Regions from separate parts of the Priestia sp. D51 genome, predicted to be linked through region 1. Evidence: a T-box and tRNA genes for the amino acid it is inferred to sense, from the RefSeq annotation. Region 1 holds a T-box; the other holds one or more tRNA genes.
What was found. A T-box is a leader RNA that pairs with one kind of tRNA and senses whether it is charged. The one in region 1 lies ahead of thrS (threonine--tRNA ligase), so its partner is inferred to be a tRNA-Thr.
Positions count from the first base shown of each region.

Region 2: it encodes a tRNA-Thr, which carries the amino acid that the T-box ahead of thrS (threonine--tRNA ligase) is inferred to sense. The anticodon was not compared.

Region 1 is NZ_JBLTIR010000004.1:2,656-12,602, reverse strand. It holds gene rpsN (30S ribosomal protein S14) at 1-269, opposite strand, end outside; gene ACNHOZ_RS16775 (cell wall hydrolase) at 529-987, shown strand; gene ACNHOZ_RS16770 (sulfatase-like hydrolase/transferase) at 1,215-2,957, shown strand; T-box leader at 3,357-3,583, shown strand; T-box leader at 3,623-3,851, shown strand; gene thrS (threonine--tRNA ligase) at 3,905-5,122, shown strand; gene ACNHOZ_RS16760 (hypothetical protein) at 5,294-5,497, opposite strand; gene ACNHOZ_RS16755 (amino acid permease) at 5,887-7,287, shown strand; gene ACNHOZ_RS16750 (MFS transporter) at 7,351-8,559, opposite strand; gene ACNHOZ_RS16745 (MarR family winged helix-turn-helix transcriptional regulator) at 8,815-9,276, shown strand; gene ACNHOZ_RS16740 (MMPL family transporter) at 9,273-9,947, shown strand, end outside.
Region 2 is NZ_JBLTIR010000001.1:962,210-972,156, forward strand. It holds gene ACNHOZ_RS04995 (carbohydrate ABC transporter permease) at 1-457, shown strand, start outside; gene ACNHOZ_RS05000 (carbohydrate ABC transporter permease) at 473-1,294, shown strand; gene ACNHOZ_RS05005 (TetR/AcrR family transcriptional regulator) at 1,408-2,328, opposite strand; gene ACNHOZ_RS05010 (DHA2 family efflux MFS transporter permease subunit) at 2,594-4,117, shown strand; gene ACNHOZ_RS05015 (aromatic ring-hydroxylating oxygenase subunit alpha) at 4,152-5,204, opposite strand; tRNA gene ACNHOZ_RS05020 (tRNA-Thr) at 5,415-5,487, shown strand; gene ACNHOZ_RS05025 (ABC transporter ATP-binding protein) at 5,753-6,703, shown strand; gene ACNHOZ_RS05030 (ABC transporter permease/substrate-binding protein) at 6,703-8,226, shown strand; gene ACNHOZ_RS05035 (YwaF family protein) at 8,395-9,141, shown strand; gene ACNHOZ_RS05040 (NAD(P)H-dependent oxidoreductase) at 9,282-9,800, shown strand; gene ACNHOZ_RS05045 (hypothetical protein) at 9,828-9,947, opposite strand, start outside.

The sequences.
Region 1 (9,947 bases):
TACCAGCTTGATTTTTTCACCCCAGGAATCTGTCCCTTGTGAGCAAGTTTTCTAAATGCAATTCGCGAAAGCTTAAATTTACGTAAATATCCACGAGGTCTTCCCGTTACTTCACAGCGATTATGCAAGCGAGTAGAAGAAGAGTCTCTAGGAAGCTTTCGTAGTTCATTATAATTTCCTTGTTCCTTTAACTGTTTTCTTAACTCAGCATATTTTTCGACAAGTGCTTGTCGGTGCTTTTCTTTTGCTATTTTTGATTTTTTAGCCAAATAATCATTCCTTTCTTAAAGTCCTTCTTGAAATTCGTAATCATTACTATTTATATTTTTATATCATAAACCACTGAAGAATGAAATGCAACTCATATTTAATGAGGAAAGCTATATTTTTATATGCTGAAAAATAGTTAAAAAAATACGAGAATATACAATTTCTTTTGGAACTGGATAATTTTTTGCAATGAAAGACTCTTATATTTCTGCTAGCATATGAACCACGTCAAGAAATAGCAAGGAGGCTTTTATTTTTATGATGAAAAAACTAGTAATTGCTATCGCAATGCTTATCCCGAGTTTTGGTGCAGGTTACTCAGCATTTGCTGCAGCACCCGCTCATGAACAGCACATTCAAGTAAATAAAAATGATAAAGAACTATTAGCTCGTCTTGTATCAGCTGAAGCCAAAGGAGAGCCGTACGCAGGCAAAGTAGCCGTGGCAACAGTTGTATTAAATAGAGTCGACAGCAGCAAATTTCCGGACACTGTAAAAGGCGTTATTTATCAAAAAGGTCAGTACAGCCCGGTCAGCAACGGTCAAATTAATAAACCTGCAGACAAAGGTTCAAAAAAAGCTGTAGAAGAAGCAATTAATTTCCAAGGTCAAGGAAAAGGTTCATTATTCTTCTTTAATCCTGATAAAACGGGAGATCAATGGCTGCGCCAAAAACAAGAAACAATTAAAATAGGAAATCATGTATTTGCAAAATAATGAAAAAGCTAATGGCTAGCTACGCGCTGTCATTAGCTTTTTTAGATATGTACATAAAATAAGGAATATCGTATTGAAACGAGTTATGAAAGGCTTAGAGAAATCCTCCAAGTCTTTTTTTTGTTTGGATATAAAAAGACATGAACCGTACTCCGTTCGTCTAAAAAAAGTCCTTTTTACATAGTTTATCAATACAGAAAATTTGATAAACACGTGGAGGAGTAAAGATGAAGGAGCAGCCTAATTTTTTGTTAATTATGGTGGACGAAGAACGATTTCCACCCGTATATGAAAGTAAAGAAGTAAAAAAGTGGCGAAAAAACTATTTAAAAGCACATGAATTTTTAAAACAGCACGGGATGTCATTCACTCGTCACTACGTCGGTTCTACAGCCTGTTCACCGAGTCGAGCTACATTGTTTACAGGGCAGTACCCTTCCTTGCACGGAGTTACGCAAACGCAAGGTATCGCAAAGAAGTCACAAGATCCTGATATGTTTTGGCTGCAGCCTAATACCGTCCCAATGATGGGAGATTATTTTAAGCAGGCTGGGTATCAAACCTTTTATAAAGGAAAATGGCATATTTCTGATGAGAACATCTTAATTCCAGGAACACATAACGTTTTTTCTAGCTACCAGATGCAAACAGGAATACCCGATCCAGAAAAAGAGTCCCTCTATCAACGGGCTAATAAGCTTGAAAAGTTTGGTTTTTCAGGCTGGATTGGTCCAGAGCCAGAGGGGAGAAACCCGCACAATTCTGGTTCATCTGCGGCCATTGGAGTGAGCGGACGAGACGAAATATATGCAGAGGAAATCATAGAGCATATTCAACGATTAGAATATCAAAAGACTTCGCAGCCTTGGCTCATGGTAGCTTCGTTTGTGAACCCGCATGACATTGCGCTGTTCGGAGCGATTACCAAACACCTTCCCATGTTTCAGTTTTCTATTGACGAAACAATTCCGAACATCGAGCCGCCACCTACCATTCGAGAATCCTTACACACAAAGCCTAGCGCTCAAAGCAGCTATAAATACATCTATCCAAAAGCGCTGCAGCCGACGCCAAATTCTAGTTTCTACCGGCGCTTATATTATCAGCTTCAAAAAAATGTTGACAAACAAATTTTGAAAGTCCTTCAGACTATAGAACAATCTTCGTTCTATGACAATACTATTATTATTTTCACGTCGGATCACGGTGATTTGCTGGGGGCTCACGGAGGACTACATCAAAAATGGTACAACATGTATGAAGAGTCGATTCACGTGCCGCTTCTCATTCATAACAAGCATTTGTTTCCTAGTTATCAACGTACAGACGTACTGACTAGTCACGTTGACTTGATCCCGACAATGCTTAGCTTGGCTAATATCGATGCTTCCGCTGTTCAAAAGCAATTGCAAAAAAGTCATACGGAAGTACATCCATTTGTTGGGCGAGACCTCTCAGGAACGTTGAGAGGAGAAACATCGCTCTATCAAGAAAAAGCACCGATTTTCTTTATGACGGATGATGACCCGACAAAAGGACTTCACCAAACAAATTTTTTAGGAGAAAGCTATCCGTCAGTCGTTCAGCCTAATCACATTCAAGCGGTCATTGTCGAGTTTCAATCAGCCGCAGAAAAGGAAATCCGGAAATACGCTCGATACCATGATAATCCGCAATTTCGGTCAGCACCTAACGAAAAAGATGAAGTCATCCACCGAGAGCAATATGAAAGTTACCCTGTAGATCTTACTAACCTTAAAGAAACATCGGTTCCGGATCAAATTGAAATGTACAATTTGACCAAGGATACGTTAGAAACAGTAAATTTGGCTTACCCGTATTTTTCAACAAATGAAACAAGGAAAATTCAGCGGCAGCTTGATGTTATTCTTAAAGAACAACTCAGGAAAAAACGGATTTTTCCGCAAAGTGGAAGCATGTACCAGGAGCTTCCGTCTAAAGATAGATAAAAAATAGTTTCGACGAGTTCAAGCCTAATATTGGTGTAAGTAGAAAAAGGTATATTTAATATTCTAGTATATAAATAAAAAAACTGATGATACTTGTGCTATGTTACTTATTCTGATTTGAGCAATACTGGATTTTAATTCGCTAATAATACTTAGATAAAGCAAATAAGTGCTTGTAATATCTTTCTTTTTTGCCTTTATTTTTACACAATAAAGGTAAAAACAAAATAAAATGCAGGTGTTAATATTATAATAAAAAACTTTTTAAGCCCATATATTCCTAAGTAACTTTTCGGAAATTTAAGCATAAATTAATTCTATAACATTAAAAAATAAAAATTATTTCTTGACTTCTGTAAAATTTATACACTATAATCACTTTTAACAACTAACAAACATTATTTGGCAATGAAAAGGACATGAATTAGGTGCCGTTTTCTTCGCAGAGAATAGGGTCAGCGGCTGGGAGCCCTTAAGAAATCATCTAATTTACCACCTTAGAGCTATTGCAGGGAATGTGCATAACTGAAACTGCAATCGGTAAAACCGTTATCTTTTTTGAGCGTAAAATGCATACAGGTATTTTACGGAATTAGGGTGGTACCACGACCGCATTCGTCCCTTCACTAGGGATGAGTGCGGTTTTTTATGTAGAAAAAATGAATATACAAGCATTGAAAAGGACATGAATCATTTTTGGATTTTCTTTACAGAGAGTAGGGTCACTGGCTGAGAACCCTTAGAAAACGAAATGAATTTACCACCTTGGAGCTGCGGCGGGGAATGTGTGTACACTGAAACTGCAACCGGTAAAACCGTTATCTTTTTAAGCGTAAAATACGTATAGGTATTTTACGGAATTAGGGTGGTACCACGGCCGCATTCGTCCCTTTACTAGGGATGAGTGCGGTTTTTTTGTTGAATAAAAACATATTGGAGGAATGAACATGTCGAAACAAATGGAAGCAGAAAAACGAAATCATCAAAAATTAGGTCAAGAACTGGAGCTGTTTATGTCGATGGAAGAAGCTCCTGGTATGCCGTTTTTCTTACCTAACGGAATGATTGTTCGAAATGAGTTAGAAAACTACTGGAAACAAAAGCATTACAAAGCAGGCTATCAAGAGATAAAAACTCCCATCATGATGAAACAGGAGCTATGGGAACAATCAGGGCATTGGGAGCACTATCATGAAAATATGTATTTTTCAAATGTTGACAAACAAAACTATGCGATTAAACCGATGAATTGTCCGGGAGCCATTTTATTGTTTAACAGCAAGCGAAGAAGCTATCGAGAACTTCCCATTCGATACGCAGAACTTGGATTGGTTCACCGCCACGAGCTTTCGGGCTCTTTAAACGGACTGCTAAGAGTCCGGTCATTCACACAGGACGATGCGCATTTATTCGTAGAACTTAATCAGATTGAAGTTGAGATTAGCCGCATTCTAGCGTTTATCCATGACTTTTATTCACATTTTGGCTTTGATTACAAAGTGGAGCTATCCACACGTCCTGAAAAATTTATGGGAGATATTGAAACATGGAATCAAGCAGAAAAGTCGCTTCAATCGGTGCTAAATGAAAAAGGCTTAAACTATCAGGTAAATGAAGGAGACGGAGCTTTTTACGGGCCGAAAATCGATTTTCATATTTTAGATTCCCTAGGCCGCAGCTGGCAGTGCGGAACAGTTCAGCTTGATTTCTTAATGCCAGAGAAGTTTGACTGTATGTATATTGGAGAGGACAATAAACCGCACCGTCCCGTAATGATTCACCGCGCTATATACGGTTCCGTTGAACGATTTATGGCCATCTTGATTGAACATTATGAAGGTCAATTTCCTCTTTGGCTGGCTCCTGTTCAATTTAAGCTTTTGCCTATTGCACCGCCGCATGTGGAATATGCATACAAGGTGAAACACGAGCTGGAGTCACAAGGGTATCGTGTTGAAGTGGATGATCGTATTGAAAAAATAGGTCTGAAAATTAGAGAAGCCGAAATGCTCAAAGTTCCTTATATGGCCGTAATAGGAGATAAAGAAGTAGAAAATAAATCGCTTGCTATGCGAAAGCACGGGAAGAAAAACATTGGAACAGTAAGTGTTGAAGAGGCAGCTGCACACTTGAATAAAGAAAAAAATTCAAACAGAGTTTATTGAAGCCATTTACCTTGCTAAATAGAAAAATCCGATTTTTTAAGTCGGATAGTGATTCCCTTCATCTTGTCTTACACCAAAATGAAGGGAATATTGAACTAGAAGGGTATAAGATATTATATATCGGCAGTATAACTTTTGCCTTAGACAAACGCCGGTATTTTGTGAAAAAAATTATCTTATCCCATTCGAATCGTTTGCATTTGATGGAGCTGAATCTTCATTTGACAATTTGTTCATAGGTTGCTGACCTCGCTTCTTTTTAGAAGGAGAATAAAAAAGAAATTTAAACATAAAGTACACTCCTAATGCTAGTAAAATACAGCCAATAAGTAAGTTAAGCATCTCTCTCCGCCCTTCATACGCTTCAGTTTTCATCATTATAACACCCGTTGAGGTAAAACATTCATCGTTCTGTAAATAATCCCTATGTCAGGAATTTATATTTGAAGATAGGTAGCGAAAAAAACTATCTGGAAATGAATCTATTTATTTTTTAGAATATTAATTTTATTCAAACTTATTATGCATAATCACAACGATGATTTCTTTATTTAGTTGATAAAGACAAAATAGAGAGAGATTAAGAAATCGCTTACAAAAACTCTTGAAATATATATAATGATATTAGTATACTAATAGACAAGTTAGTAATTATTTCTATATAATTACTTCTGTATCTGAAGTAAAAACGCGTAGTCAAATAGGAAAAGACGTCATTTTTAAGTTTTTTAATGGATGAGTGGCAACAGAGAGGAGAGAGTGCAATGGGAAAACTATTTAAAAAGAAGTCAATCGAGCAATTATTAGAACAAAGTCAAAACAAATCTCTAGTCAAAACATTAGGGGCATTCGATTTGACTCTTCTTGGTATTGGAGCCGTAATAGGAACGGGGGTTTTAGTTTTAACAGGCTTAGTAGCTGCTAACGATGCGGGGCCAGCCGTTATTTTTTCTTTTATACTGGCTTCTATTGTATGCGGTTTTGCAGCGCTGTGCTATGCGGAATTTGCTTCAACTATACCTGTATCTGGGAGCGTTTACACCTATACATATGCAACCATCGGCGAAGTGGTAGCACACTTAATGGGATGGACATTGCTTTCCGTCTATTTATTAACGATGTCAGCAGTAGCAAACGGCTGGTCTTCTTATTTTAACAACTTTTTAGAAGGATTTGGTTTTTCACTGCCAAAAGAATTGATTACAATCCCTGCAAATGGAGGTCTAGTAAACCTTCCTGCTATTTGTATTACGCTTCTTATTACATGGCTGCTTTCAAGAGGAACAAAAGAAAGTAAAAAAGTGAACAACTTTATGGTGCTTGTTAAATTGTTTATTATCCTTCTTTTTATTATTGTAGGAGCTTTTTATGTAAAACCGTCTAATTGGACACCTTTTATGCCTTATGGAATTGAAGGTGTTGTGACAGGAGGTGCGGCCGTATTTTTTGCTTTCTTAGGTTTTGATGCCTTATCTACATCAGCAGAAGAAGTAAAGAATCCGCAGCGTAATTTGCCCATTGGAATTATTAGTTCACTCGTGATCTGCACGATTATTTATGTAGCAGTATGCCTTGTTATGACAGGGGTTGTTTCTTATAAGGAACTGAACGTTCCAGAAGCAATGGCCTATGTTCTTCATTCAGTAGGACAAAATGCAGTGGCAGGAATTATTGCTGCAGGAGCTGTCATTGGAATCATGGCTGTTATTTTCGCCTACATTTATGCAGCAACACGCATTTTATTCTCAATGAGCCGTGACGGCTTGCTGCCAAAAGCATTTGCTAAAACAAATGAGAAAACAGGAGTTCCGACTCTTTCCACTTGGCTAGTAGGGATTATCGGAGCGTTAATTTCAGGGTTTATTGATCTAAAAGAACTTGCGAATTTAGCAAATATCGGTGCTCTTTTAACTTTCGGCATGGTGGGCGTCAGCATTATCATCTTACGTAAAACGCATCCAACTTTAAAACGCGGATTTACAATGCCGTTTGTCCCGATTTTACCAATTTTATCTGTATTATCTTGTTTATTTTTAATGATTAATCTTCCTAAAACAACATGGCTGTATTTTAGCATATGGATTGTGCTTGGTATATTTGTGTATATAGGTTATTCTCGTAAACACAGTCGATTAACAAGTAAAGAAATGAGAAAAGCGAGCTAGCAAAAAAAGAGCCTTTCATCCAAGGAAGGCTCTTTTTTTGCTTTTTGTTCAGTTGTTAGACAGTCAGGACGATTGTTCACTATGTTTTTTGCGTGTTTCCACAATAAAAAGACAAGTGCTAATAACAAAAGCCGTTCCTACAAAAATGGCGCCAACCCAAGGAAGTGAAGGAAGTCCCATATGGTTAATAATTACGCCTCCGAAAAAGGCGCCAAAAGCATTTCCTAAGTTAGCAAATGAGTGATTCGAAGTAGAAGCTAAAGCAGGTGCTTCCTGTGCTAAGTTCATAATTTTCACTTGAATACCAGGCATTACAGCAAACGCTGCTGCTCCCCAGAAAAACAGCGTGATAATAGCTGCTGTTGGGCTTTTAACAGTGAACGTAAAAATAGTCAGCACAATACAAAGAAAAGCAAATATACCTACAACCGAAGGCATTAACTTCCAGTCTGCTAGCTTGCCTCCAACAACGTTTCCGAGCGTAACGCCGCATCCATATAATACAAGAATCCACGTAACACTATGTTCACTTACTCCTGTAACGTCTTCAAGAAGCGGTGTAATGTACGTAAATACAGTAAATAAACTGCCGCATCCTATCGCGCTTAAAAGAAGCATCACAAGAAGTTTTGGTTGAGTAAAAGCAGCAAACTGCTGTTTTAGACCCGTTAATTTGTCTTGACCAAGCTTTGGGATAAACAGAATAATACCAATAAATGCAATAATCCCCATGATCGTAATAGCCCCAAACGAAGCTCTCCAGCCTAAGTGTTGCCCAATGAATGTTCCCACAGGAACGCCGATTATATTTGCAATGGTTAAACCTGCCATCATCGTTGCGACAGCACTTGCACGTTTATGAGGTTGTACGAGCCGTGAAGCAATAACAGCGCCTACTCCAAAGAAAGTACCGTGACATAATGCCGTAACTAAACGAGCTCCCATTAAAATCCCATAGCTGGGTGCAATAATAGCAATCGCATTTCCGAGAATAAATAAAAGCATAAGTAAACAAAGCAGAAGCTTTTGAGGAAGTCGATGAGTAAAAATAGTTAAAATTGGCGCGCCGATTGCTACTCCTAAAGCATAGCTTGTAATTAGCTGACCAGCAGTCGAAATGCTAACATGAAGATCTTCCGCAACGTTAGGCAGTATCCCCATAATAACAAATTCCGTCATTCCAATAGCAAAAGCTCCAAGAGTCAACGAGATAAGAGCAATTGGAAAGGAATCCTTCTTACTGACCTGCTCATTGGTATGCATTGTATTCATGTGTGATCACCCTTTCTGTGTATAAAATTTATATCTCCTTGAAAAGAAGTCAATTACTAATAATACTTAAGTGATTGAGCTTTGACAACCAAAAAAGCTGATGTAAGCGGTATCTTTTAGGATTCCTTTTATCTTTATCATATATGAAGACAGTCAGACATAAATTTATTGACAGAATAAAGTTTAGTCCTATAAACTATTTTTAAAGTTGAATAGTTTATACCTATAAACTAAATGAGTAAAGGAGGGAAAGAAGTGACGAAAAGCAAGTTATATCAAGCTGTAGAACTTTTTGAAGAAGTGCTGTTTGTAGGAACAGAAGTCATTCACAGAGAGCTGAGCCATAACCTCTTCGAACATGTCTCAAGGCAGCAGTTTGATTTGTTAAATAGTTTAATGATTAAAGGTCCATCTTCACCTGGCAGTCTCGCTGTCTTGCAAGGTGTTCATAAAAGTGCCATTTCGAATCGAATTAAAAAACTGCTCGAAAAAGGGCTTGTGGAGTGGGACACTAATGAACTAGAGAGCGATAAACGTTCTAAGCTTATTAAGATTACGGCTGAAGGAGAAAAGGTAATACATGACGGAAATGCCGCGTGTTTTAGTATCATTGAGAATTTGTTTGATGATGTAGAAGAAGAAAAAATAGATACATTTATTGAAATTCTTACAATGGCAAAAGAAAAGTTAACTATAAAAGGGGAAAGCAAAAAATGAAATTTATTGTGAAATTTAAATGGGTGATTGCGGCCTTTATTTTAGCTTTAACGGTCATATTGATGCTAACGGCACCCAATTTAACAAAGCTCGCAAGTGAAAAAGGACAGTCTCAGCTTCCTGATAATGCCGTTTCATCTAGGGCCAGCCAAATTCTCAAAAATGCCGGGGAAGACAGTAACACCATCAGCATGGTGATCAAGCTAGATAACGCATTAGATAAAGATAGTGAGAAACAGATACAGAAAATCATTGATAAGACAGAGAAAATTAAAGGTGTAAAAGATGTTACAACGCCTTTAACAGATGATCAAGATGTTCGTAACCAATTAATGTCTAAAGACAAAAAAACCGTTTTAGTTCCGGTTACTGTCAGTGGATCGGATGAAAAAGTTGAAAAAATAGCGAATCAGATTTATGACAGCGTGCCAAAAGACGTTACGGCATATGTAACAGGTGCATCTCTTATTAATCAGGATTTTGCACACAGTTCAGAAGAAGGGTTAAAGAAAACCGAGTTTATTACTATCTTCTTGATTTTAGGTTTGCTTCTACTCGTTTTCCGTTCAGTCGTGACGCCGTTTATTCCTATTTTAATTGTGGGAATCACATACTTAATCAGTCAATCGTTACTAGGTATTTTAGTTGAAAATGTCGATTTTCCAATCTCA
Region 2 (9,947 bases), on a different contig from region 1:
TCCAACTTACAATTGGCTTGGAGATCCTCAGGTCGCTTTGATTGCCATTATGATTATGAACATCTGGGCAACAGCTCCATTTTTTATGGTTATTTATTTGGCAGCTTTGCAAGACGTACCAGATTCGCTTTATGAAGCAGCTCAGTTAGATGGGGCTAATGTATTTCAACGATTTTGGCATATTACAGTTCCGAATCTGCGACCGGTTACATCATTCGTAGTGATCATGGGACTGATTGGTACGTTTCAGTTATTTGATCAATCGTTTATTTTCTCAGGAGGTTCAGGAGGTCCTAATAACTCGACTCTGACTGTTGTTCTGCTTATTTATCAATATGCATTTAAAAATTTAGGTACTATGGGGTATGCTGCAGCACTAGCCTTTATGCTGGCGCTCGTGATTTTGGTGGCAACGGTTATTCAGAGAAAGTTTTCAAAAGAAGAAAGTATGTACTAAGGGGGGGAGAAAAAGATGAAGAAAAAAACAGGAGTCCTCATTTTATATACGATTTTAAGCATATACGCGCTGATTACTCTGATTCCATTTATTTGGGCGCTGTCCGCTTCTTTTAAAACGCTAGAAGAAATTGTGTCAGGTACGGTGAACTTTATTCCGAAACACTTTACGCTAGACAACTATAAACAAATTTTTGTGGAACAAAAGCTGTTCCCTCGCTGGATGTTTAATAGCTTATTTATTGCCGTAGTAGGAACAGCTCTGAATTTGCTATTTAACTCAATGGCTGGTTATGCCCTTGCACGCCTCAGTTTCCCGGGAAAGAAAAGTTTATTTATTATTATTTTAGCGGTGCTTATGATTCCTGGACAAGTAACGATGATTCCTAATTTTTTAATTTTAAAAGAGTTAGGCTGGTTAAATACCTATCAGGGAATGATTGTACCGGGAATGGTAAATGCGACTTTTATATTTATGATGCGTCAATTTTTTATTAATTTCCCAAAAGAGCTTGAAGAAGCAGCGGAGTTGGATGGGTTATCGAAGTTTGGAACATTCTTCAAAATAGTCCTTCCACTTGCAAAACCTGCCTTAGCAGCACAAACGATTTTTGTATTTATGGGGTTTTGGAATGATTTTATGAAGCCTTTAATTGTGATGTCTGATGAAAATATGTTCACGTTGACTTTAGGCCTTAACACATTTAAAGGTCAGTATATCAGTTATTGGAACTATATTATGGCAGCTTCCATGGTTTTTACACTTCCAATTTTGCTCATTTATGCGTTTTTTAACAAATATTTCATTAAAGGAATTTCGTTTACTGGAGGAAAATAAAAAAGAGGCTGGGATAAAAGTATTTTAGTTGGAATTACAAAAAAACGAACGATTAATTAAAAAATCATAATCGTTCGTTTTTTGTTGTCATGGTGAGCGTGAATTTCATATGTTTAGTTGCTTCTAGCTGTTGATTGAAGTTCACTCACATACTGATCAATCATCGTTTGCAGTTCCTCTAGGTTCGTTTTACTGTTGTTAACAGGCAGCTGCTTTAATGAATGAAGGGCACTATCCACAACAAACTTGCGGGGATTTGATTGTTTAAACAGCTCTTCTTCAATAAAACTAATAAGCTCTGTACATTTTTGACGTTCAAATTCATCCGTAAATTGTTTGTGAACCTGCTTTTTTAAATCGATAAGTGCTGCGGAAATGTCCTGTTCTATTTGATTTTTAGTATTTGGGCAAGATGGAAGCCATTCTTTAATCGTTTGCGGATCGAGCAAAATGTCTCCTGAATTTGCTACTTCGTCTACAAGAGGAAGCAGACGCTTAACGCTGTAAGTTATAATCTCATGGGGATCAGTCTTTGTACCATTGACCATAAAGTTATAGTGAAAGTTGCGGTGAAGCATGCCAAGAAACATAATTGCACAATCTAGCAGGTAAGGTTTCTTTTCTTGACCAAATAAATCAATGAACCGTTTGTAGAACCAGTTTACTTCAATAAACTGGGTTTTTTTTATGTATGCTTTTAAATCAGGGTCATTGGAAACAAATACTTCTTCAAGTAATGTAAAAAATTTGTGTTTGTGATGGTTTTTCATCTGTGCATCGATCTGTTTAATAAATACATCTACATCGGTCAGACTTTTACCAACCAGCAGCTGATTCCGCTCTTGTTCAATGGTCGTATGAAGCCATGTAAAAACAGCGATTAATAATTCATTTTTTGAAGAAAAATAGTTGTAGAATGTTCCTTTTGAAATGCCGCTATAATCAATGATGTCTTGAATAGACGTAGCTTGAAATCCTTTTTCAACGAAGAGATGGTGTGCATTTTTTACAACTTGCTGTTTTCGGTTATTCATTATTATCACCTAAATATAAAATTAGACTCATGGTCCAACTTTATGATACATGATTTAAAGCGTTTACACAAATGTTCTTTTCAGAAAACTGAACGATATCACGACAATATATTGGTATAAAAGGATTATAGGACTAAAAAAGTTGAGAAAGTAAAGAACGTGAACGTAAGATTTTTCACTTGCATAAATTGAACTCACAGTATAATATACTCTATGTAGAACACGTGTCTAAAAAAATGAACCTAAAGTATAAGGAGGTACAATAATGAGTCGATCGATAAATCAAATGGAAAAGCCGCCTTATGGCATAATTGCTATTTTGTTAATTGGCGCTTTTATCTCATTATTGAATGAAACGTTATTAAATGTGGCGCTGCCGTCTATTATGAAAGACTTAGATGTGACAACGTCAACTGTCCAGTGGCTTTCTACTGGTTATATGTTAGTGAATGGTATTATGATTCCAACTACCGCTTTTTTAATTCAGCGCTATTCTGTCAGAGGCTTATTTTTAACGGCGATGACTTTATTTACAGCAGGAACAATACTTGCAGGTGCTTCGCCCGTATTTTCTGTGTTGTTAACCGCTCGTATTATTCAAGCGTCAGGCGCAGCTATTATGATGCCGCTTTTAATGAACGTATTGCTCACAAGTTTTCCATTAGAAAAACGCGGAGCTGCGATGGGGATTTTCGGTTTAGTTATGATTTTTGCTCCGGCAATTGGTCCTACATTATCAGGATGGCTAATTGAACACTATGAGTGGAGAATGCTGTTCCACCTTGTTACGCCAATCGCAGCCATTGTATTAATAGGCGCTTTCTTCCTATTAAAAGACAAAAAAGAAAAAGTGGAAATCAATTTGGATTTTTTATCCCTTTTGCTATCTACAATTGGATTTGGCGGACTTCTATACGGGTTTAGCTCAGCAGGGGATAAAGGCTGGGATTCTGTGGAAGTATACGGTACCATTATCGTAGGAGCTGTGGCGCTGATTTTATTTATTACACGTCAGTTCAAGCTTAAAACACCGATGCTTGAATTCCGCATTTTTAAATATCCAATGTTTGCTTTATCATCAACGATTTCGATGGTGATCACAATGGCATTATTCTCAGCCATGCTGCTAATGCCAATTTATGTTCAAACGGTACGAGGCATCTCTCCGCTTCATTCAGGATTACTAATGCTTCCAGGTGCGCTGCTAATGGGTGTAATGTCACCGATTACCGGAAAATTATTTGATAAATTCGGAGCGCGTGCATTGGCTGTAACGGGTCTAACGATTACAGCTGTTACGACGTATTTCTTCAGTAACTTAGAGCTTGATACGACGTATACAACGCTCATTACGCTTTACACGCTTCGCATGTTCGGAATGTCTATGGTGATGATGCCGGTTATGACAAACGGATTAAATCAGCTGCCGCAGCGCTTTAATCCGCATGGTACTGCCATGAACAATACGCTTCAACAAGTATCGGGAGCTATTGGTTCGGCTCTTTTAGTAACGGTGATGTCAAACCGTACAGCTACTCATGCAAAAGAGCTCGCTCAAGATGCAATGAGCGGAGCAGGAGCAGCTAATGCAACCGCAGCCGGGGCAGCTCAAATGAAAGAGCAGATTGGGATGCAGGCAATGGTACAAGGGATTAACGATGCGTTTGCTATCTCTGTAGTCCTAGTGGTGGTTGCCTTAATTCTTTCATTGTTTATGAAACGAGCAACGCCGGCAAGTGAAGATGAAATGATAAAGGAAAAAGCAGGACGCGAGCAGTTTGCTAAATAAAAAAGAAATCCCCGCTGAGACAGCGGGGATTTTTTCAGCTTGTATATCTAAAGCTTAAGCCCATTTTCTTTAATAATTTCCGGTAGCCGATAGACGTTTGATCAGCCATAATATGCGCTTCCATCTGCAGGTCTAAAGGCAAGTCTTCAGGTTTTTGATTTTCAACCATTTCACGGTCTTCGTCAAAGACGCGAAGGTTAAAGTCATACACACCTTCAACGGGAGAATCTTTGTCAAAGTTTCGAGCGATTGGCGCGAATAAACGTGTTTCGCGGGCTGAAATAGGAGAGACTGCATTCATAATCCACAGCTCTGCGCCTTCTGGGAAGTATACTTTTAGCGTAGCTGTAAACGGCGGATAAACATCAAAGACGCGAAGCCATTTAAAATCAGGTGGATTTAAATGCTGCTGTTCTTTGGAATAATTGCTCACGGTGCTCGTATATTCTACATGAAGCCCATAGTCTGTATCGCTTACTTTATATTTAGGCACAAAGGCGTTGTTTCGATCACCAAATGTGTCCGTGTGAACCCAAGCAAAATGAGCTACGTCTAAAAAGCCTTCCATTTGACGACCGGCTGAACCCATGATATCAAAGCTCGGACAAACAATTTGCTGAAAATCAGGGTCTTCCCACGCATTGAAGTAAGGCAGGTTATCTTGTTCTCCTGTCAGGGAAGTCCAAACTAATCCAAATCGTTCAATAACTGGATAGACGGCCATACAGAGGCGGGGAGAAATGTTGGCGTCAGGGTGAGCTGGAATCGACGTGCATGCGCCGTCCGTTGCGTAGCGGAAGCCGTGGTAAGGACAGACAATTTCATCATCTTCCACCCAGCCCATGCTAAGCGGGGTCCCTCGGTGAACGCATAAATCGCGTGCCGCTACAACTTTGTGTGTGGTGCGGTATAGAACTAGATTTACATCTAGCAGTTTTACAGACGTTGGTTTCTCAGTTACATCACTGCAGCGTGCGACGGGGTACCAATACTTAGCGAGCGTCGTCCAATCTTCCAGGCTGAACGTGCAGTCTCTTGGGTAGGGAGTTGCCGTTTTTGATTTGGTCATGGTTGGTTGTTGTTCCATCTATTTTCTTCCTTTCTTTTGTAAGCTCTTTTACTAAGGGTAATATAAAAAAAGAAAATTCACACAATTTATGTGAGAAGTTCTAACATAAAATATGGAACTTTGTAGAAAGTGCGAATTTCAGAAGACGCCAATTAGAGAATATACCAATAAAAAAATTTAAAAAAGCGCTTCCTAAATAAATTTAAACGTGATATAATTTTCCAAGACGCTGGTGTAGCTCAGTAGGTAGAGCACTTGCATGGTAAGCAAGAGGTCGCAGGTTCGATCCCTGTCGCTAGCATACTCAAAAACCTTCTTTCTTGTTGAAAGAAGGTTTTTTTATTTGAATTGGCTTTAAATTTATTCTCCGAATTATTCTTCCCCGCCTTGTGAAAACTTTAACAGTTTGATAGCCTTATTAGGAGGCTGTTAGAAAACATGTGTATCTTTTCCACTATGTCTTATGAATCATATTTAGAAATATTCTTAAAAGAATGTTTATTGCCTCTAAGTATTGGGTACACGAAACTAGGGGTTAAATTTCAACAGGGAGTGTGAACGATAATTTGATTACGTTTAAGAATGTGTCAAAGCAATATCCAGACGGTACGACCGCCGTGAAAAATATTAATCTAGAAATAAAAGAAGGAGAGTTTTTCGTTTTAATTGGTCCGAGTGGATGTGGGAAAACAACCACCTTAAAAATGATTAACCGTCTTCATGATATTACCGAAGGAGAACTATACATAAAAGATAAGCTCGTATCGGACCACAACATACATGAGCTACGCTGGAACATTGGTTATGTGCTACAGCAGATTGCTCTTTTTCCTCATATGACCATTGCTGAGAATATAGCCATTGTACCGGAGATGAAGCATTGGAAGAAAAACAAAATCAAAACGCGTATTGATGAACTGCTTACCTTGGTAGGACTAGACCCAAAGCAATATCGAAACCGAAAGCCGTCTGAGCTCTCAGGTGGCCAGCAGCAACGTGTAGGTGTAGCACGTGCCCTCGCAGCTGATCCCCCCGTTATTTTAATGGACGAACCCTTTAGCGCCCTCGATCCGTTAAGCCGCGAACAGCTTCAACAAGATGTTATTAGCTTAAAAGAAAAAATCAAAAAAACATTTGTGTTTGTTACGCATGATATGAGCGAAGCCATGACGCTTGGAGATCGTATCTGCCTGATGAAAGATGGGGAAATTGTTCAAGTTGGCACCCCGGAGGAATTCATTCAAAAGCCTAAAAATGAGTTTGTAAAAACATTTATTGGAAATCAAGGAAATACTTTATTTGAGACATTGGATATGTTTGTCAAAGAAAGTGAACAGCCAGACGTAGAACCTACTGAAGAGCTAGCTTCAACCGCCACTGTTCAGCAGGCAATGGACGCCCTTTACGACCATGAAGCAATAGCTGTGAAAAAAGGGAGCAAACGCATTGGCGTTGTAACGCGCAAAACTCTATTAGCGTTTCTTTCTGATAAAACGAAAGAAGGAGGAACGCTGTAATGAATGCACTAAGCACATTATTAGATCAACGAGGAGATGCCCTGTTTCAAGCTCTTCTTGAACACATTCAAATTTCAGTACTGGCTCTTGTGATCGCCGTATTAATTTCAGTGCCGCTTGGACTGTACTTAACGAGGCATGACCGCATTGCTGAACCGATCATTGGCGTAACAGCCGTACTGCAAACCATTCCCTCACTCGCTTTATTAGGATTACTGATTCCTCTTGTCGGAATTGGAACCTTTCCCGCGGTTATTGCACTGTTTTTATATTCGCTTCTTCCTATTGTACGAAATACATATACCGGAATTAAAGAAGTGGACCCATCTTTAATTGAAGCATCCAAAGCCATGGGGATGAACTCGTGGAGACGATTAATCAAAGTAGAACTTCCTCTAGCGCTTCCTGTCATTATGGCCGGAATTCGCACAGCGATGGTACTCATTATTGGTACAGCGACAATCGTGGCTCTTATCGGAGCAGGCGGACTCGGAAGCTTAATTTTGCTTGGTATTGACCGAAGCGATAATAGTTTGATTTTATTAGGAGCCGTTCCAGCAGCATTATTAGCGCTTATTTTTGATGGAATTCTGCGAACGATTGAACACTCTGCTAAAAAAGGGTCCAAAAAACGCTCGTTCATCATGATCATCGTATTAATACTTATTCTTGTTTCTCCGTTTGCAGCAATGAGCGCAACAAAACCAGACCTTGTTATCGGAGGGAAAATTGGCGCAGAACAAGATATTTTAATTAATATGTACAAAGAATTAATTGAAGATCAAACCGATATGAAAGTAAATCTTCGTTCGTCGCTTGGAAAAACAGTATTTGTATTTGAGGCTCTGCGTAACAAGGAAATTGATTTGTACCCTGAATATACGGGGACAGCCATTGTGACGCATCTAAAGGAACAGCCGGACAGCAAAGATGAAACACAGGTGTACAAGCAGGCAAAAGAAGGATTTCAAAAGAAATTCGGCCTTGTCTATTTAGATCCAATGAAGTTTAATAATACGTACACATTGACCGTTACAAAAGAATTTGCTAAAGAAAATAATCTAACGACCATTTCAGATTTGGCAAATGCAACAGATAAAGTAAAAGCAGGATTTACGCTTGAGTTTAAAGATCGTGAAGACGGCTACGTAGGCCTTCAAAAAGAATATGGCCTTACCTTCCCGAATATTAAGACGATGGAGCCGAAGCTTCGCTATCGCGCTGTAGAAAAAGGCGATATTAACATGCTTGATGCTTATGCAACGGATCCTGAAATCAAACAGTTTGGTTTAAAAGTCTTAAAAGACGACCAGCAGTTCTTCCCACCGTATCAAGGAGCGCCTGTGCTTCGTGAAGATACGCTAAAAGAGCACCCTGAACTGAAAAAAATCTTAAATCAACTGGGTGGTAAAATCAGTGACGACGAAATGCGTGAAATGAACTATCAAGTAAACGCAAAAGGAAAAACGGCTGAAGAAGTCGCTCATCAATTCTTAGTGAAAAAAGGATTAATTAAAAAATAAAAATGAAGACAAAAAGATCCGAACGATTTATCGTTCGGATCTTTTTTTAGGCGTGATTTCGTTATGTTTCAATCTCTTTTTAATGTGAGAGAAGCGTTAATGAAAATGAGGTCTTATGAACAAGCTAAAGGTACCAAATTTGTTTTCTGATGGAGAGGAGGCGCCGTTATGAATTCATTTTTTGCGTGTCATCCTGTACAACATTCTTTTCAGCTTTTTTCAGTTGAACACCTTGTAACTTTAGCCATTATCGTGATCATAGGAACAGTTATTTTTTTGTGTCGAAAGCAGCTGCGAAAAAAGAGGTTTGTGTTCGTTTTGCTTTCACTCGTTCTAATTGCTTCAGAAACGGCCTACCAGGCTTGGGAAATCGGATGTCATCAGTGGTCCGTTGAAACTTCTTTGCCTCTTCAGCTGAGTGATATAGTCGTGCTGCTGGCTGCTGTTATGCTGATAACCAAAAGCAGATTTCTTTTTTATTTTGTGTACTTCGCAGGAATCAGCAGCTCTGTTCAAGCGATGATTACCCCAGACCTTGGCGGCTATGCGTATGCCCAGTTTCGCTATGTGCAGTTCTATGTATCGCATGGTGGTGTGGTACTTGCTTGCTGTATGCTAATTGCTGCCTGCAGATATGAGCCGACGCTTCGTTCTTTATGGGTAAGCGTAGTATTTGTTAATCTGTACGGAGGTTTTATCTATGTCATGAATCGTTTACTCGGTGCGAATTATTTATACATGATGAAAAAGCCAGAGCACGCTTCCTTGCTAGATGTTCTTGGACCTCATCCTTGGTATTTAGTATGGATTGAAGGAATCATGATTCTTAGCTTTCTTGTCCTTTATCTTCCGTTTTGGGTACATAAAAAAATTAAAGGTGATAAAAGCAAAGTCAATTTTATTGAAGCAGAATGATAATACTGGTAATTTATAAGTGTAAACGAACTCGGATTTCCTGAAGGAAAAGGAAAGAATGAGTGAACAAGACGTGAGAGGCAAGCGTAAAAAATAGAAAAGAAAAAAGCAAGCACAGACATCAGAAGGAGAGTATCCAAATGAAAACACTGGTTATTTTAGCGCATCCAAATCTAGCATCTTCTCGTATTAATAAAGCGTGGGCAGAGCGAGTAAAAAAAGAGGAGGATGTGTACGTTCATGATTTATACGCAAACTATCCCGATTTCAAAATTGATGTAGAAAAAGAGCAGGAGTTAGCTGTTCAATTCGATCGTATTGTTTTTCAATTTCCATTTTACTGGTACAGCTCACCAGCACTCTTAAAAGAGTGGCAAGATGTTGTTTTAACATACGGATGGGCTTATGGAAGCAAAGGTACTAAACTTCAGGGAAAAGAGTTTGTCGTAGCTACTTCGACAGGAGGCCCTGCAGAAGCTTATCAAGAAGGGGGATACAACCGTTACCCAATGAATCATCTGCTTCTTCCTTTCCAAGCTATGGCAAATTTAACAGGTATGAAGTTCCAAACTCCATTTTTATTTCAAGGAGCAGGCGGTGACCTGAGTGACAAAGTTATTCAAGATAGCGCAGAAAGCTACGCTCAATTACTAAGATAATAAAAAAAGCCGCGTCAAAGCGGCTTTTTAATTTGCGTTTGTTCGTGAGAAAGAAGTAAGCAGCTTTTGAGGAGCAATATCTAATCCTTCAATCAGTAGTCCTGTCATAGCCGTTAGACTCCCGACTTCAAAAGATTCCCCAGCTCT